2 regions of the Streptococcus halitosis genome follow, and region 1 is predicted to be linked to the other one. Evidence: predicted binding sites of a transcription regulator. Region 1 holds the regulator's gene; the other holds the start of a gene.

Region 1 (8,653 bases):
GCTCTCAACATGGATGTTGAAAGCGATGGAACAGTTCTAGGCTTGTTCTAGTATATTGCAATTGATTTCAAATGAGTTTGGAAAAGCTATCCAAGCTCATTTTCGATTTTAGAAAGAGAAATATATGTCAACGATTCGAACAGTAAGGGAGTCTGATATTCCAGACCTACTTGCTATTTATGCTCCCTATGTCCTTAATACAGCCATTACATTTGAATACGAGGTGCCAAGTGTTGAGGAATTTCAAAGAAGAGTTCAAAAGACCTTGCTTAAATATCCTTATCTAGTGCTAGTGGAAGAAGGCAAAATTTTGGGATATGCCTATGCTTCCACCTATTATGATAGGAGAGCCTATGATTGGTCAGTCGAAGTCTCAATTTACTTGAATCAAGAAGCCAAAGGTCAAGGGTTAGGGAGTCTACTCTATGACTGTCTGGAGGAAGAACTAGAGTCTAGAGGTTACTTACGCTTCTTAGCTTGTATTGCTTTACCGAATGATAGAAGCATTTCTCTTCACCAAAAGAGAGGCTATGAACAAGTAGCTCATTTCCCTAAGATAGGCTATAAGTTTGGAAAATGGCATGATATTGTTTGGATGCAAAAGTCATTGACTCCTCCTGATGATATGAAAGAGTAGAATTCCACACGCAACCAGTCTAGGTAAAGATATTTTCCTTGAATTCTGATATAATAGAAATATTGACTTCAAGAGTAAGGAAGAGAAAATGAACGCATTATTGAATGGAATGAATGACCGTCAGGCTGAGGCGGTGCAAGCGACAGAAGGCCCCTTGTTAATTATGGCGGGTGCCGGGTCAGGAAAGACCCGTGTTTTGACCCACCGCATTGCCTATCTGATTGATGAAAAGATAGTCAATCCTTGGAATATCTTGGCCATTACCTTTACCAACAAGGCTGCGCGTGAGATGAAAGAGCGTGCTTATGGTCTTAATCCAGCTACTCAGGACTGTCTGATTGCGACTTTTCACTCCATGTGTGTTCGTATTCTGCGTCGCGATGCGGATCATATCGGCTACAATCGTAATTTCACCATTGTAGATCCTGGTGAACAACGAACCCTTATGAAACGCATTCTCAAGCAGTTAAACTTGGATCCGAAAAAATGGAATGAACGGACAATCTTGGGTTCCATTTCCAATGCTAAGAATGACTTGATTGATGATGTGGCTTATGCAGATCAAGCTGGAGATATGTACACGCAAATCGTGGCTCAATGTTACACAGTCTATCAGAAAGAGCTTCGTCAGTCTGAGTCCGTTGACTTTGATGATTTAATCATGTTGACCCTGCGTCTCTTTGATCAAAATCCTGATGTCTTGACCTACTACCAGCAGAAGTTCCAATACATCCACGTTGATGAGTACCAAGATACCAACCATGCCCAGTACCAACTAGTCAAACTATTGGCATCTCGCTTTAAAAATATCTGTGTAGTTGGGGATGCAGACCAGTCTATCTACGGTTGGCGCGGTGCGGATATGCAGAATATCTTGGATTTCGAAAAGGATTATCCTCAAGCTAAGGTTGTCTTGTTAGAAGAAAATTATCGTTCAACCAAAACCATTCTGCAAGCTGCCAATGATGTTATTAAAAACAATAAAAATCGTCATCCTAAGAATCTCTGGACTCAGAATGCTGATGGGGAGCAGATTATTTACTATCGTGCCAATGACGAACAAGATGAGGCTGTATTTGTAGCCAAAACCATTGATGAACTTAGTCGCAGTCAAAATTTCCTTCACAAGGATTTTGCAGTTCTCTATCGGACTAATGCGCAATCTCGTACTATTGAGGAAGCCTTGCTCAAGTCCAATATTCCTTACACTATGGTTGGTGGAACCAAGTTCTACAGCCGTAAGGAAATTCGTGACATTATCGCCTACCTCAACCTCATTGCTAATCTGAGTGACAATATCAGTTTTGAGCGGATTATCAACGAACCAAAACGTGGAATTGGGCCAGGAACGGTTGAGAAAATCCGTGATTTTGCGAATATGCAGGACATGTCCATGCTAGATGCTTCTGCAAACATCATGTTGTCTGGCATCAAAGGAAAAGCAGCCCAGTCAATTTGGGACTTTGCCAATATGATTTTGGATTTGCGAGAGCAACTGGACCAATTAAGCATTACAGAGTTGGTTGAGGCCGTCCTAGAAAAAACAGGTTACGTCGATAATCTTAATGCCCAAGCAACCTTGGAAAGTAAGGCTCGGGTTGAAAACATCGAAGAGTTCCTATCAGTTACTAAGAATTTTGACGACAATCCCGATAGTCAAGAAGAGGAAACTGGCTTGGATAAGCTCAGTCGTTTCTTGAATGACTTGGCCTTGATTACAGACACAGACTCTGGTAGTCAGGAGACATCTGAAGTAACCTTGATGACCTTGCATGCTGCTAAGGGGCTTGAGTTTCCAGTCGTCTTTATCATTGGGATGGAGGAAAATGTCTTTCCGCTTAGTCGAGCGGCTGAGGAACCTGATGAACTGGAAGAAGAACGCCGTTTAGCCTATGTCGGTATCACGCGCGCTGAGAAAATCCTCTATCTGACCAATGCCAACTCACGCTTGCTTTTCGGTCGTACAAGCTATAACCGTCCAACACGTTTCATCAATGAAATCAGTTCGGACTTGCTTGAGTATCAAGGTTTGGCTCGACCAGCTAATACCAGTTTCAAGGCTTCATATAGCAGTGGTGGCGTTGCCTTCGGTCAAGGAATGAGTTTGGCTCAGGCACTTCAAGACCGTAAACGCAGTGCTGCCCCAAGCTCTATCCAGTCAAGTGGTCTCCCATTTGGACAATTTGCAGCTGGAAATAAAAATGAAACCAGCGGTACAAGTTGGTCTATTGGGGATATTGCTCTCCACAAGAAGTGGGGAGAGGGAACTGTTCTGGAAGTCTCTGGTAGCGGTGATACTCAGGAGTTGAAAATCAATTTCCCAGAAGTCGGTCTGAAAAAACTCCTAGCCAGCGTTGCCCCAATTGAGAAAAAAATCTAATTTTTCATCCTCCTCACGAATAATAAAGTGAGGAGGATTTTTATGTACAGTATTTCATTCCAAGAAGATTCACTCTTGCCTAGAGAAAGACTAGTTAAAGAAGGAGTAGAGGCTCTGAGCAATCAAGAGTTGTTAGCTATTTTGCTAAGAACGGGAACGCGTCAGGCTAATGTCTTTGAAATTGCCCAAAAAGTCTTGAATAGTTTGACCAGTCTAACTGATTTGAAAAAAATGACCCTGCAGGAATTGCAGAGTCTGTCTGGTATTGGACGCATTAAAGCCATTGAACTACAGGCGGTGATTGAACTGGGACATCGTATTCATAAACATGAAACCCTTGAGATGGAAAGTATTCTCAGTAGTCAAAAGCTAGCTAAAAAAATGCAACAGGAACTTGGTGATAAAAAACAAGAGCACCTAGTGGCGCTCTATCTCAATACTCAAAATCAAATCATTCATCAGCAAACCATCTTTATCGGATCTGCGACACGTAGTATTGCTGAACCGAGGGAAATCCTTCACTATGCTATTAAGCATATGGCGACTTCTGTTATTTTAGTCCACAATCATCCATCAGGCGCAGTAGCACCTAGCCGAAATGATGATCATGTAACCAAGTTAGTCAAGGAAGCCTGTGAACTGATGGGACTGGTGTTTCTGGATCATCTGATTGTCTCTCACTCTGATTACTTTAGTTACCGTGAAAAGACGGATTTGATTTAAGATTGTACATGATCTTACTCAATTACTTTTAAAACATAGGAATCTACTTCTGCCATATTGATAACAGGAAGAGGTTTTATCGTGGGTACAAGTAAATCTTCTTGAACGATAAAGTCGACAATCTCATTGAAATCTTCGATTTTATAATATCTTTTTTTATGAATGAGAATATCTCTGTAAAAGTAAAGACGTGAATGAAATTTACTTTTTAGTTTAGCATCTGCCTTTTTACAAAATAGTTTTGCCTTTTTAGACATTTCTTTCAGCTGTTTTTCTTTTTGAGATAGTTTATCGAAATTCTCTTTATTCTTAGAAAAAGATTGGTAACTTTCCGCTGTTAAAAGTCTATAGAGATTAGAAAGATGAAAGCAAACCCTTATTTCTTTTTCATTGTTTGATAAGAAAAGATTAGCTTCCTTTTCCTTATAAGATATGAAAACATTAGCTTCTATATCTCTCAAAATCTCATGAGTAGAAGGTATTTTAATTTCATTCATGATTAATAACCTATTTATAAGTCCTAGAGTTCGTTAACAACATAGTCAAACAGCGTTTTATCTTTGGGGCGGTTTTCAAAGAGAAATTCAGGATGCCATTGAACACCAAGATAAGGGAAGCCGTCCGTAGTTGTCACAGCCTCAATGATTCCATCTTTAGGATCATGTGCTACAACCTTAAGATTTGAGGCTAGATCTTTAATGCTCTGGTGGTGGAAGGAGTTGATGTGAGAGATTTCTCCATAGATTTCTCGGAGAATGGTATCAGGTTCCGTTACGAGGCGTTGGGTCGTGTATTCGGCTGAACAGTCCTGCCAATGATCCTCGATATCTTGGTGTAGCGTGCCTCCCATGGCGACATTGAAAAGTTGAGTACCCCGACAAACAGAGAAAATTGGTTTCTTTTGCTTAATCGCTTCTTTGATAAGTGCTAGTTCAAAAATATCTCTTTGAAGGTGGTAGTCATCACTATCAATAGCCTTTGGTTCACCATAGTATTTTGGATCAACATTTTGCCCACCCGTTAGGATGAGCTTATCAATGATACTGATGTAATAGGCAGCCATTTCTTGATCACCAATCGGTAGGATGATTGGAATTCCGCCAGCGTCCTTGACTCCTTCAATAAAGCCCTTTGCTGCGTAGCTCATCATGATGTCATCATCTGGATGAGCTTTTTCATTTCCTGTAATCCCAATAACTGGTTTTTTCATACATGCTTTCGCTTTCTAATCCTCTTTACGCATAAAATAGAGGAGGGTTTGGAGTTCGCTTGTCAAATCGACATACTGAACGACCACATCTTTTGGGAGGTGAAGGTGAACAGGGGAAAAACTGAGAATACCTTTTATACCTGCATCAACCAAAAGATTGGCAACTTCTTGTGATTTAACACTTGGAACTGTTAGGATAGCAGTTTTGACATCTGCTTCTTTGATTTTTTCTTTAATCTGTGAGATACCATAGATTGGAATTCCATCAGGTGTCTGGCTCCCAACTTCTGGATGGTCATCTAGGTCAAAGGCCATGATAATTTTCATCTTGTTACGCTCGTGGAAGCGGTAGTGGAGAAGGGCATGCCCCATATTACCAATCCCAACCAACATAACATTGGTGATGGAGTTATCATTTAGGAGATCAGCAAAAAAATTCATCAATTTTTTGACATCGTAACCAAAACCACGACGACCTAGCTCGCCAAAATAGGAAAAATCCCGACGAACGGTCGCAGAATCGATACCGATAGCCTCTGCAATTTGCTTGGAGTTGGCACGTTCGATTTTTTCTGCATGAAATCTCTTGAAAATTCGATAGTAAAGAGAGAGTCTTTTTGCTGTTGCTTTTGGAATAGCAGACTGTTTATCTTTCACAAAATCACAACCTTTCTATTCTTCTATTTTATAGAAACATTGTGAAAAAATCAACAAAAACAAGAAAAAACTAAGAAATTTCTTAGTTTTTATCTGAAAAATGAGCTTGTGATAGAAAACGGTAGAGATCTCCGACCAATCCTTGATAGATAACTTTATCATCAAAGGTTAATGAAGTGACTAGGAATGTATCTGGAAGAGTTACACAACCTGATAGAGATAACATAAGCTCTTCGTAATTTTCAAATTCAAGGGTACGCTCTACTTGATAACTATCTTGATAGGTAAGTTGATACATAGCCAATTATCTTTCTTCTTTTGTGAAGATTCCGCGTTCTACAAGGCTGTCCATGAGAAAGTAGAATTTTTCTTGGTGAATATGGTGATCTTCTGATTTAAAGATATTCACCAAACGAAGGCCTGACTTGTCAGTGATGTTGAGTTTAGCACCTGTAAGGTCTTTGTTGATGATGATCTTTAGCTTGAATCCTTCACCGCTGTTCGGTACTTTCTCAAGAAGACGAGTCAGTTCGTAGTTTCCAACTTTTGTTTCAAAGAAAGTATTATCTTTCAGTGTGAACTTTTTGACAGTTGGGCTAAGTGTGTAGTCGTAGCGGCAGTTTTGTAGTTTAATGGTTTTTTCGAATGCCATTAGATTAATCTCCAATAATATTTTTTAAGGTTTGTGCGAGTTGTTTCAGTTCTTCTTCGGTGTTAAGAGGAGAGAGACTGATACGGACAGATTCTGTTAAACGATGCGAATCTGGTCCATAAAATGCCTCAAGTACATGACTGGTTTGTACAACACCAGCGGTACAAGCTGAACCAGTAGAAATTGAAATTCCTTCAAGGTCTAACCGTAGCAAGAGCAAATCATTTTTTTGACCAGGAAAGCCAATGTTGACAACATAAGGAAGCTGGTGTTGGCTTTCGTTGAGATAGTATTCTAGATCTGCAATCTCATCTAGAAAAGCAGATTTTAATCCCTCTAGTTTTTGGTAATGTTCATCTTGTTGCTCTAAATCCTCTTTGAGAGCAGCGACCATACCTACAATGGCAGCGAGGTTTTCTGTTCCAGCACGTTTCTTTTGTTCTTGGTCTCCACCGTGAAGGTAGGAATCAAAGTCCGCGGAAGAAGCATAAAGAAAGCCAACTCCTTTTGGTCCATGGAATTTGTGGGCAGAAGCACTGAGGAAATCAATTCCTAATTCCTCTGGATGGATGGGAATTTTCCCGATAGCTTGAACAGCATCTACATGATATGCAGCAGGATGATCTTTTAAAATACGTCCAATCTCAGCGATAGGTAAGAGGCTACCTGTTTCATTATTAGCGTACATGGTGGAAACGAGAACGGTATCGCCACGTAAAACTTCTTGAATCTGTTGGGCAGTTATTTCTTGATTTACTGGTTGGATGATAGTTGCTTCAAAACCAAAATGTTGCACCAGATAATCGATAGTCTCAAGTACAGAATGGTGTTCAATAGCTGTCGTGATGATATGTTTTCCCTGATTTTGATGACGGAGACAATAGCCGATAATGGCTGTATTGTTACTTTCTGTACCGCCAGACGTAAAAAAGATATGTTGAGGTTTGGTTCCTAGTAAGTGGGCTAAGTCCTGACGAGCCTCTCGCAAGAGTTTGCCAGCCTGCCGACCATGGCCATGAATACTAGAAGGATTACCATGAGTTTCTTGCATGACCTTGGTCATTTCAGAAATAGCTACTGCTGACATAGGAGTCGTTGCAGCATTGTCCAAATAAATCAAAGAATCACCTTATTTCTTTTTGTTATAAGCAAAGAGTGGGCTGACGGGTTTTCTTTCATGGATGCGGACGATAGCATCTCCGATTAACTCGCTAGCAGTAATGTAACATACATTTTCTGGAGTTCTTTCTTTGGTTGCTACTGAGTCTGTCACAAGGATTTCTTTGATGTTTGTAGCATCTAGAAGGTCGGCTGCACCTTCAACAAATAAACCGTGACTAGATACTGCATAAATCTCAGTTGCACCTTCACGTTCAACGATTTTGGCAGCTTCAGAGAAAGTACGACCAGTATTTAGAATATCGTCAATTAAGATAGCCTTCTTGCCTTCGACATCCCCAATGATATAGCCTTCGTTACGATTAGAATCGTCTTGGGCGTAGTCAATGATAGCGATAGGAGCATCAAGGTATTCAGCCAAACTACGTGCACGTTTAACACCAGAGTTCTTTGGACTGACAACAACAACATCGGAGCCAAGGAGTCCTTTATCACAGTAGTGCTTAGCAAATAGAGGAACAGTATAAAGATTATCAACAGGAATGTCAAAGAAACCTTGGACCTGAACAGCGTGGAGGTCAAGCGTTAGAACACGGCTTACACCAGCTTTGACAAGCATATTGGCAACTAGTTTTGCAGTGAGGGGTTCGCGAGAAGAAGCGATACGATCCTGACGAGCATAACCAAAGTAAGGAAGGACAACGTTGATACTATGAGCACTTGCACGAACACAAGCATCAACCATTATTAATAATTCCATCAAGTGGTTGCTAACGGGGTAGCTGGTTGACTGGATGATGTAAACATCGTAACCACGGACACTTTCTTCAATATTGACCTGGATTTCACCATCAGAAAATTGACGAGAGGATAATTTTCCGAGAGGTACACCAACTGTATCAGCAATCTTTTGAGCGATTTCTGGGTTAGAGTTTAGGGTGAAAAGTTTCATGTTGTTTCTATCTGACATTATAGACCGTCCTCTGTAAACTTTGTGAATCTCCTTTGAGAAAGTTCTGTTTTTCAAAGCAAGATTCTTTTATTTTTATCTTTTCTATTCTACCAAAAAAAGGAGATTATTTCAGCTTTTTTTCATGCTTTTAATAAAACGAATTAATTTTGATGGAGCTTTCTTATAAACTATATGATTCTCATCTAAAAATCTCTTAATATCGGCTTTCCCTTTTTCATGGTCTGTGACTTCAAGCTCGAGTTCATAGTCCGTCTGGTCAAAGTATTGACTTTCGTCTAAGGCCATTAAGCCAATTTCAGTTT
Region 2 (8,653 bases), on a different contig from region 1:
ATTGGATATGGCTCTCCAAACAAACAAGGAACCAATGCTGTACACGGTGCTCCTCTTGGTGCAGACGAAACTGCAGCAACTCGTCAAGCCCTCGGTTGGGACTATGAACCATTTGAAATCCCAGCTGAAGTTTATGCTGATTTCAAGGAAAATGTTGCAGACCGTGGCGCATCAGCTTATCAAGCTTGGACTAAATTAGTTGCTGATTATAAAGAGGCTCATCCAGAACTGGCTGCAGAAGTAGAAGCTATTATCGACGGCCGTGATCCAGTTGAGGTGACTCCAGCAGACTTCCCAGCCTTAGAAAATGGCTTCTCTCAAGCAACTCGTAATTCAAGTCAAGATGCTTTGAACGTTGTCGCTGCCAAGTTGCCAACTTTCCTAGGTGGATCAGCTGACCTCGCTCACTCAAACATGACTTACATCAAAACGGATGGCCTTCAAGACGATGCTAATCGCTTGAACCGTAACATTCAGTTTGGTGTTCGTGAATTTGCAATGGGAACAATCTTGAACGGGATGGCCCTTCATGGTGGACTTCGTGTATACGGTGGTACTTTCTTCGTCTTTTCTGACTATGTGAAAGCAGCTGTTCGCTTGTCAGCCTTGCAAGGACTTCCTGTGACTTATGTCTTTACTCACGATTCAATCGCAGTTGGTGAAGATGGTCCAACTCACGAACCAGTTGAACACCTAGCAGGTCTCCGTGCTATGCCAAATCTGAATGTTTTCCGCCCAGCAGATGCGCGTGAAACTCAAGCGGCTTGGTACCTTGCAGTGACAAGCGAGAAAACACCAACTGCCCTTGTCTTGACACGCCAAAACTTGACTGTCGAAGAAGGAACAGACTTCGACAAGGTTGCGAAAGGTGCCTATGTTGTCTATGAAAATGCAGCAGACTTTGATACAATCTTGATTGCGACAGGTTCAGAGGTCAATCTAGCTGTCGCAGCTGCCAAAGAATTAGCTAGTCAAGGCGAAAAAGTCCGTGTAGTCAGCATGCCATCTACAGATGTCTTTGATAAACAAGATGCAGCATACAAGGAAGAAATCCTTCCAAATGCAGTTCGCCGTCGTGTTGCAGTCGAAATGGGTGCAACTCAAAACTGGTACAAATATGTTGGTCTAGATGGTGCAGTTCTCGGTATTGATACCTTCGGAGCATCTGCTCCAGCACCAAAAGTATTGGCAGAGTACGGATTTACAGTTGAAAATCTAGTCAAAGTCGTTCAAAACTTGAAATAATCACAAAAATCAGAGTGAAAACTCTGATTTTTTATAACCATAAAAACAAGGCACAATCTTGTAAAAGTAGCTGAAATTTGATATAGTAGTCCTATGTAAAATACAAAGGAGAAAACAATGAATCCAAATATTACTTTTTTAATCATGCTTGTAGGTATGATGGCCTTGATGTTCTTTATGCAACGTTCTCAAAAGAAACAAGCTCAAAAGCGTATGGAAAGCTTAAATAAACTTCAAAAAGGCTATGAAGTTATTACAATTGGCGGCCTTTACGGAACAGTGGATGAAGTAGATACTGAGAAGAGAACAATCGTACTTGATGTAGATGGCGTTTATTTGACTTTTGAATTGGCTGCTATCAAGACAGTGTTGCCACTCAAAGAAGCTGTGACACCAGAAGGAACAGTTGTTGATGAAAGCGGAGCAATCGAAGAATAAAACGGGACCTGTCACTCCCGTTTTTCTATGAAGTAAGAGGAAAAGGGATGAGAAAAATAGTATTTGTGTGCTTAGGAAACATCTGCCGTAGCCCCATGGCAGAGTTTGTGATGAAATCCATGACGAGCGATTACCAAGTCGAGAGCCGTGCAACGTCATCATGGGAACATGGTAATCCGATTCATAAGGGAACGCAGGGGATTTTCCGGCAGTATCAGATTCCTTATGACAAAGACAAAACATCACTCCAGATTTGTAGAGAAGATTTTGAATCGTTTGATTACATTATCGGTATGGATGCTTCAAACGTTTCAGATCTGCGTCAAATGTGTCCTCAGGAATTGCAACATAAGATCTACCCTTTTGCATCTGAAAGTGTTCCAGATCCTTGGTATACAGGAGATTTTGAGGAAACCTATGCTCGCATCACAAGTGGATGTCGAAGCTGGCTAGATCGATTAGAAAATGAGAGTGACAATGGAAAAGCTTAAACAAATCTATGAAAAGTATAGAGTTTACCTAACTCGCCCTAGGCTAGAGTTCATTGCAGTAGTCGTAATTGCACTCTGTTCCCTTTCAGTATTTCTACTAAATACACCTAAAAAGGGTGCCCTGACACTTGATGGCGGTACCCTTGTTTATGATGGCACCTTGGTACGAGGGAAAATGAATGGTCAGGGGACCTTGACCTTTGAAAATGGGGACCAATATACAGGTGATTTCAATAATGGAGCCTTTAATGGAAAAGGGACTTTCCAATCAAAAGATGGCTGGAAATACGAAGGTGATTTTGTAAATGGCCAGGCTGAAGGCCAAGGAAAGTTGACAACAGAGCAAGAAGTTGTTTATGAAGGGACCTTTAAACAAGGCGTTTTCCAACAAAAATAGTAGTCTCCAGATGAGGAGGCTATTTTTTAAAACCATCAAGAAAGCGCTTTCTTTGTTTGGACTCGATAACTATCTATCAACTAGAAAAACTTTGTGAAATAAAAAAATTTTCTCCATAATTTCACAATCATCCAAGCAAAACTCTATTGCATAGCTATATTGAGAAAAAATCACAAACTTAGAAAAATTCTTTGTGAAATACTTATGAAACTGTTTACAAAGCATAAAAAAAGAGTTATAATAAACTTGTGAAAAAATTAACAAAGGATAACATCCTTAAAGGCTATGGAGGATAATATGGCTGATAAAAAAACAATAACACCAGAGGAAAAACAACTTGCTGCTGAAAAGCATGTCGACGGTCTCGTGAAAAAAGCCTTGGTTGCGCTTGATGAAATGCGCAAGTTGAACCAAGAGCAGGTTGACTACATCGTAGCAAAAGCGTCTGTTGCAGCACTTGACGCGCACGGTATCCTTGCACAACATGCAGTTGAAGAAACTGGTCGTGGCGTATTTGAAGATAAGGCGACAAAAAATCTATTTGCCTGTGAACACGTAGTGAACAATATGCGTGGAGTTAAAACAGCTGGAGTTATCGAAGATGATCCAATTACAGGTTTGACGAAGATTGCGGAGCCAGTCGGAGTTATTTGTGGTATCACTCCAACAACAAACCCAACTTCAACAGCGATTTTCAAATCATTGATTGCCTTGAAGACACGTAACCCAATCGTTTTCGCCTTCCACCCATCAGCTCAAGAATCTTCTGCTCATGCTGCACAAATCGTTCGTGATGCAGCCATCGCAGCCGGTGCACCTGAAAACTGTGTGCAATGGATTACAGAGCCATCTATGGAAGCAACTGGAGCGCTTATGAACCACGAAGGTGTTGCGACTATCCTCGCAACTGGTGGGAATGCCATGGTTAAAGCTGCATACTCATGTGGAAAACCAGCTCTTGGGGTAGGTGCCGGAAACGTTCCTGCCTATGTAGAAAAATCTGCTGACCTTCGTCAAGCTGCTCATGACATCGTTATGTCTAAATCATTTGATAATGGGATGGTCTGTGCATCAGAACAAGCGGTTATCATTGATAAAGAAGTGTATGACGAATTTGTAGAAGAATTCAAATCATATCACACTTACTTTGTAAACAAGAAAGAAAAAGCGCTTTTGGAAGAATTCTGTTTTGGTGCAAAAGCTAACAGCAAGAACTGCGCTGGTGCAAAATTGAACCCAAATATTGTTGGTAAACCAGCTACATGGATTGCTGAGCAAGCAGGATTCAAAGTACCAGAAGGTACAAATATCTTGGCTGCTGAATGTGCAGAAGTTGGAATTAAAGAACCATTGACTCGTGAAAAATTATCACCTGTTATTGCAGTTTTGAAAGCTGAAGATACTGAAGATGGACTTAAAAAAGCTCGTCAAATGGTTGAATTTAATGGTCTAGGACACTCAGCTGCTATCCATACAAAAGACGAAGCTCTTGCAAAACGTTTCGGTACGGAAATAAAGGCAATGCGTATTATCTGGAACTCTCCATCTACCTTTGGTGGTATCGGTGATGTATACAACGCCTTCATTCCATCATTAACACTTGGATGTGGTTCATATGGACACAACTCAGTTGGTGATAACGTATCCGCTATCAACCTTCTTAACATCAAGAAAGTAGGAAAACGTAGAAATAATATGCAATGGTTTAAAGTTCCTTCAAAAATCTACTTCGAACGCAATTCTATCCAATACCTTCAAACTTGCGAAGGTATCGAACGTGTCATGATTGTTACCGATAAATCAATTGAAAAACTCGGTTTTGTACAACGTGTGATTGACCAATTGAATCTTCGTAAAAACAAAGTCACGATTCAAGTCTTCTCAGATGTTGAACCAGATCCAGATATCACAACAGTTCGTCGTGGTGTTGAAGTAATGCGTTCGTTTGAACCAGACACTATCATTGCCCTTGGTGGTGGTTCACCAATGGATGCAGCTAAAGGTATGTGGATGTTCTATGAACAGCCAGACGTTGACTTCGGTGACCTCGTTCAAAAATTCATGGATATCCGCAAACGTGCCTTCAAATTCCCATCACTTGGTAAGAAAGCACAATATATCGGTATTCCAACAACATCTGGTACAGGTTCAGAAGTAACACCGTTTGCAGTTATCTCTGACAAGGCAAACAACCGGAAATACCCAATCACTGACTACGCTTTGACACCAACCATTGCAATTGTTGACCCTGCTTTGGTAGAATCTGTTCCAGCATTTATTGCTGCTGACACAGGTATGGATGTCTTGACACACGCAACTGAAGCTTATACTTCTAACTTTGCCAATGACTATACAGATGGTATTGCTCTTCAAACCATCAAGTTAGTCTTCAAATACTTGGAAAAATCTGTAAAAACAGCTGACCCAGAAGCCCGTGAAAAGATGCATAATGCCTCTACAATGGCTGGTATGGCCTTTGCAAATGCCTTCCTTGGAATGAGTCACTCAATGGCGCATAAGATTGGTGCTGTTCACCACACCATTCACGGACGTACAAATGCTATTTTACTTCCTTATGTTATCCGTTATAATGGAACTCGTCCATCTAAAACTACAACATGGCCTAAGTACAATTACTGGAAAGCTGATGAAAAATTCCAAGATATCGCTCGTATGCTAGGTCTTCCTTGCTCAACACCAGAAGAAGCGGTTGAAGCTTATGCCAAAGCAGTTTACGATCTTGGTGAAGCAGTTGGAATCACAATGAACTTCAAAGGCTTTGGAATTGATGAAAAAGCTTGGAAAGACAGCTTGCATGAAATTGCCTTACTTGCTTACGAAGACCAATGTTCACCTGCAAACCCACGCTTGCCAATGGTAGCTGACATGGAAGAAATCATGGCAGATGCTTACTATGGTTATGCAGAACGACCAGGACGTCGCAAATAATTGTTTATCAGCCTAGAGGCAGGAGTTATCCTGTCTCTTTTTTTGTACATTTTCTTGAAAAATGTTATAATAAGCGCATATAGTTATTTGAATATCAAAGTTTTTGAAAAGATTCGAGAGGTAAATGAGAGAAGTGAATGATTTAGGGGAAAAGGTAAGACTCCTTAGAGAGGAGAAGGGTCTTAGTCGTCCAGTTTTTTGTGGGGATGAGTCAGAGTTGTCCGTTCGTCAGTTGGTGCGCATTGAAAAGGGAGAGTTTCGTCCTACGATAAAAACACTGGAATATATTGCGGATAGGCTAGGTATTCCATCGTATGTCTTGATGCCAGACTACAAGGAATTGCCCAAACGTTACCAAGAATTAAAATACTTTCTTCTTCATCATCCTGACTATGGAGACAAAGAGTTGCAGGAACGAAAGGAAAAATATTTTGATGAGATTTTTGAATGTTTTTATGATGATTTGCCACGTGATGAGAAAGTGATAGTGGATTGTCTTCAAGCTATAGATGAGGTGAGGGCGACTAGTAATTCCTTATACGGAAGTAGTGTGATTGAGGACAGTCTTCAAGACTTACTATCCAGAGATGTATACAGGGCTGAGGAATTGTTGAAATTGAGACTGTATTTCAACTGTCAGTTAATGGATGGTTTAAACGAGGGTGAGATAAAAAAGTCTGAGCATGAAACCATTCTTTGTTTTCATGACAAATTAAGTTCTCAGGTTGATAAGATAGAGTTCGATTGTTTGGACTTGCTTAGAGATTCCTTGTTAGCTTCTTTAGCTTGTATAGAAATTATGGGGCTGTTTCATTATTTTAAGAGAGCAGTTGAGACCTTAAATAAAATAGGACAGAAAACACGAGATTTTCAAAAACAACCAATTGTCTTGATGGTGGAGTGGAAATATTATATTCAGATGGATTATGAAACAGCCAAACAAAAGTATGAAGAAGCAAAAATGATGGCGAGAATGTTTGGAAATGAGAAGTTAATCGTTAGTTTAGACAATGAATGGACGGAGGATCTAGAAAGATATCGTTAAAGAGTTTATAGGAGTGACATTTCTGTCATTGGAGGAATGTCGCTTTTTTGTTAAAATGGATTCATAATAAAGAGAAAGGAATTTACTATGATTAAAATACTGATTTTTCTATTTATCACGGGTGGGTGGTGGACTTGAGTTTAGAGGAATGATATGCTAGAATTTGAACGAATAAACAATGTTTTATTGACTGGCATGTCAGAAGTAGGAGATGTACTGCTCATTCGACAAACACTATCAAATCTTATTCAAGTAGAAATAAGAGTTAATGGCTACTTACTGGATTTGATTACAATAAAACCCAAAAAGTTAAAAATTTATCCTTTAGTAGGTATTAAAAAAAATGCACTTATTCTCGTTCAAGAAGTAAGTGTAGGACTTGATATGACGTTAGAGAATAACAGGACATTTAGGAATTTTAATTTTTTTAGAAGATTAAAATAAGAATCAAAGAAAAGGAGAAAAATATATGTGGCGTTGGGTATGGAGAATTGTAAGATGGATTTTAATTAATTTACTATGGGAAGCTCTCTGGGGCTGGGTTAAACAGTGGTTTAGTAAATAGGAGGAATTGTTATGTGGCGTTGGGTATGGAAAATTGTAAAATGGATTTTAATTAATTTAATGTGGACAGCTATTTGGGCTTGGGTTGCACAGTGGTTTAGTAAATAGGAGGAATTATTATGTGGCGTTGGGTAAAAAAAATTATCAAATGGATTATTATTGACTGGATTTTAACAGCAATTTGGGGCTGGATTAAACAATGGTTTAGTTAATAACAGATAAATAAATAAATAATTTCTATTAGAAATTACTAGAATGATTATAATTGAATAAAAAAATAATTGATAGTTATGTCTCGGTTTGAAAATGGGCATTCTCAAAAAGATTATAGACATAACTATCAACTATTTTAATTATAATATAAAAGGAGAAAAAATGAAAGTAGAAAATATTTCATATAGGGTAAATAGTCGCATACTGTTTGATCATATTTCTTTTGATACTTCGAATTCAGGTCTCACACTGATTACTGGGAAAAATGGTGCAGGGAAGTCAACATTATTAAAAGTATTACTAGGAATTGTTCAACCATATTCTGGCTCATTGATTTCTGACGAAAAGGTCAGTTATGTTCCAGATTCTTCGGACAACTATTTCATCGGTTTATCTCCTAATTTATTATTCGAATTTTTACAGAAACAATTTTTTATTGAAACAAATTTGTTTGAAGAACGGTTAAGAGAATTACGAGAACAATTTTATTTGAATGAGAAATTGATGACGCAAACAATTCAATCATTGTCATTAGGAGAAAAGAAAAAAGTAATGCTTATAGCAGCATTTTTATTGGATTCTGATTTGTATGTTATGGACGAGCCTTTATCGGGATTAGATCAAGTTTCGGTTGAAAATCTGATTCATTTGATTGAGCAAAAGATAAATTTAGGTAAACACTTCATTATTGTAAGCCACGAGAGACAGGAAATTTTACCGACAGTTGATCAGATTATTTCTTTGTAGAGGGAAATTGTATGGAAAAGTTTTATTATTCTATTACTCTGTTGTTCCTATCACGACAAGGATACTGGAACGATTCGAATAATGTCAAGGAATTATCGCTAATTCAATTGACTTACAAATATTTCTTATCTTCTATTGCTTTGGTTTTTATTTTTTTGATTGCTAAATCAGAAATTTATAATATATTAAAAGAAAATCAAATTTGGGGAATCCTATCATACTTTGAATTAGCAACAATATTGGTTCCTGCAATTCTGTTATTAGGAATACTTTATGAAAATATTTATGTTTTAAAAACTAAAACAGAAAGTACAATGAGGATATTTTTCAATATAACAGGGAGAGAATTTTGGAATATAGTATTTTTTAAGAATTTAATTCTAGTTTTGCCCATCTTAGTAGTTATTTTTTTCTATAATATTTTTTTAGGACTATTTTCATGTTTACTTATTTTTTTACTTAATAGCATATTTTATATACCAAAGATTAGATATGTGAGGTCAAGATCTAAACAATTATTCAACGTGTCATATTTACTGTCTGTCGTTGATAGCTTAACAGTGT

Evidence for each region. The regulator Rex, encoded in region 1, represses fermentation and respiration genes when NADH is low (regulators of the CRP and FNR family bind a similar motif). The targets are predictions, from matches to a motif close to TTGTGAANTANTTCACAA.
Region 2: a site for Rex is predicted at 2,818-2,835, ahead of adhE (bifunctional acetaldehyde-CoA/alcohol dehydrogenase). Genes of this name have one in related genera too.

Annotation. Positions count from the first base shown of each region.
Region 1 is NZ_QEMY02000001.1:1,079,220-1,087,872, forward strand. It holds gene DB729_RS05340 (formate--tetrahydrofolate ligase) at 1-51, shown strand, start outside; gene DB729_RS05345 (GNAT family N-acetyltransferase) at 125-637, shown strand; gene pcrA (DNA helicase PcrA) at 726-3,017, shown strand; gene radC (RadC family protein) at 3,060-3,740, shown strand; gene DB729_RS05360 (hypothetical protein) at 3,755-4,237, opposite strand; gene DB729_RS05365 (gamma-glutamyl-gamma-aminobutyrate hydrolase family protein) at 4,261-4,950, opposite strand; gene DB729_RS05370 (redox-sensing transcriptional repressor Rex) at 4,966-5,607, opposite strand; gene DB729_RS05375 (DUF4649 family protein) at 5,690-5,905, opposite strand; gene DB729_RS05380 (DUF1831 domain-containing protein) at 5,912-6,259, opposite strand; gene DB729_RS05385 (cysteine desulfurase family protein) at 6,264-7,379, opposite strand; gene DB729_RS05390 (ribose-phosphate diphosphokinase) at 7,389-8,348, opposite strand; gene DB729_RS05395 (CYTH domain-containing protein) at 8,460-8,653, opposite strand, start outside.
Region 2 is NZ_QEMY02000005.1:8,640-17,292, reverse strand. It holds gene tkt (transketolase) at 1-1,245, shown strand, start outside; gene yajC (preprotein translocase subunit YajC) at 1,363-1,683, shown strand; gene DB729_RS08695 (low molecular weight protein-tyrosine-phosphatase) at 1,731-2,174, shown strand; gene DB729_RS08690 (MORN repeat-containing protein) at 2,161-2,571, shown strand; gene adhE (bifunctional acetaldehyde-CoA/alcohol dehydrogenase) at 2,869-5,520, shown strand; gene DB729_RS08680 (helix-turn-helix domain-containing protein) at 5,645-6,565, shown strand; gene DB729_RS08675 (hypothetical protein) at 6,719-7,009, shown strand; gene DB729_RS08670 (ABC transporter ATP-binding protein) at 7,505-8,089, shown strand; gene DB729_RS08665 (hypothetical protein) at 8,101-8,653, shown strand, end outside.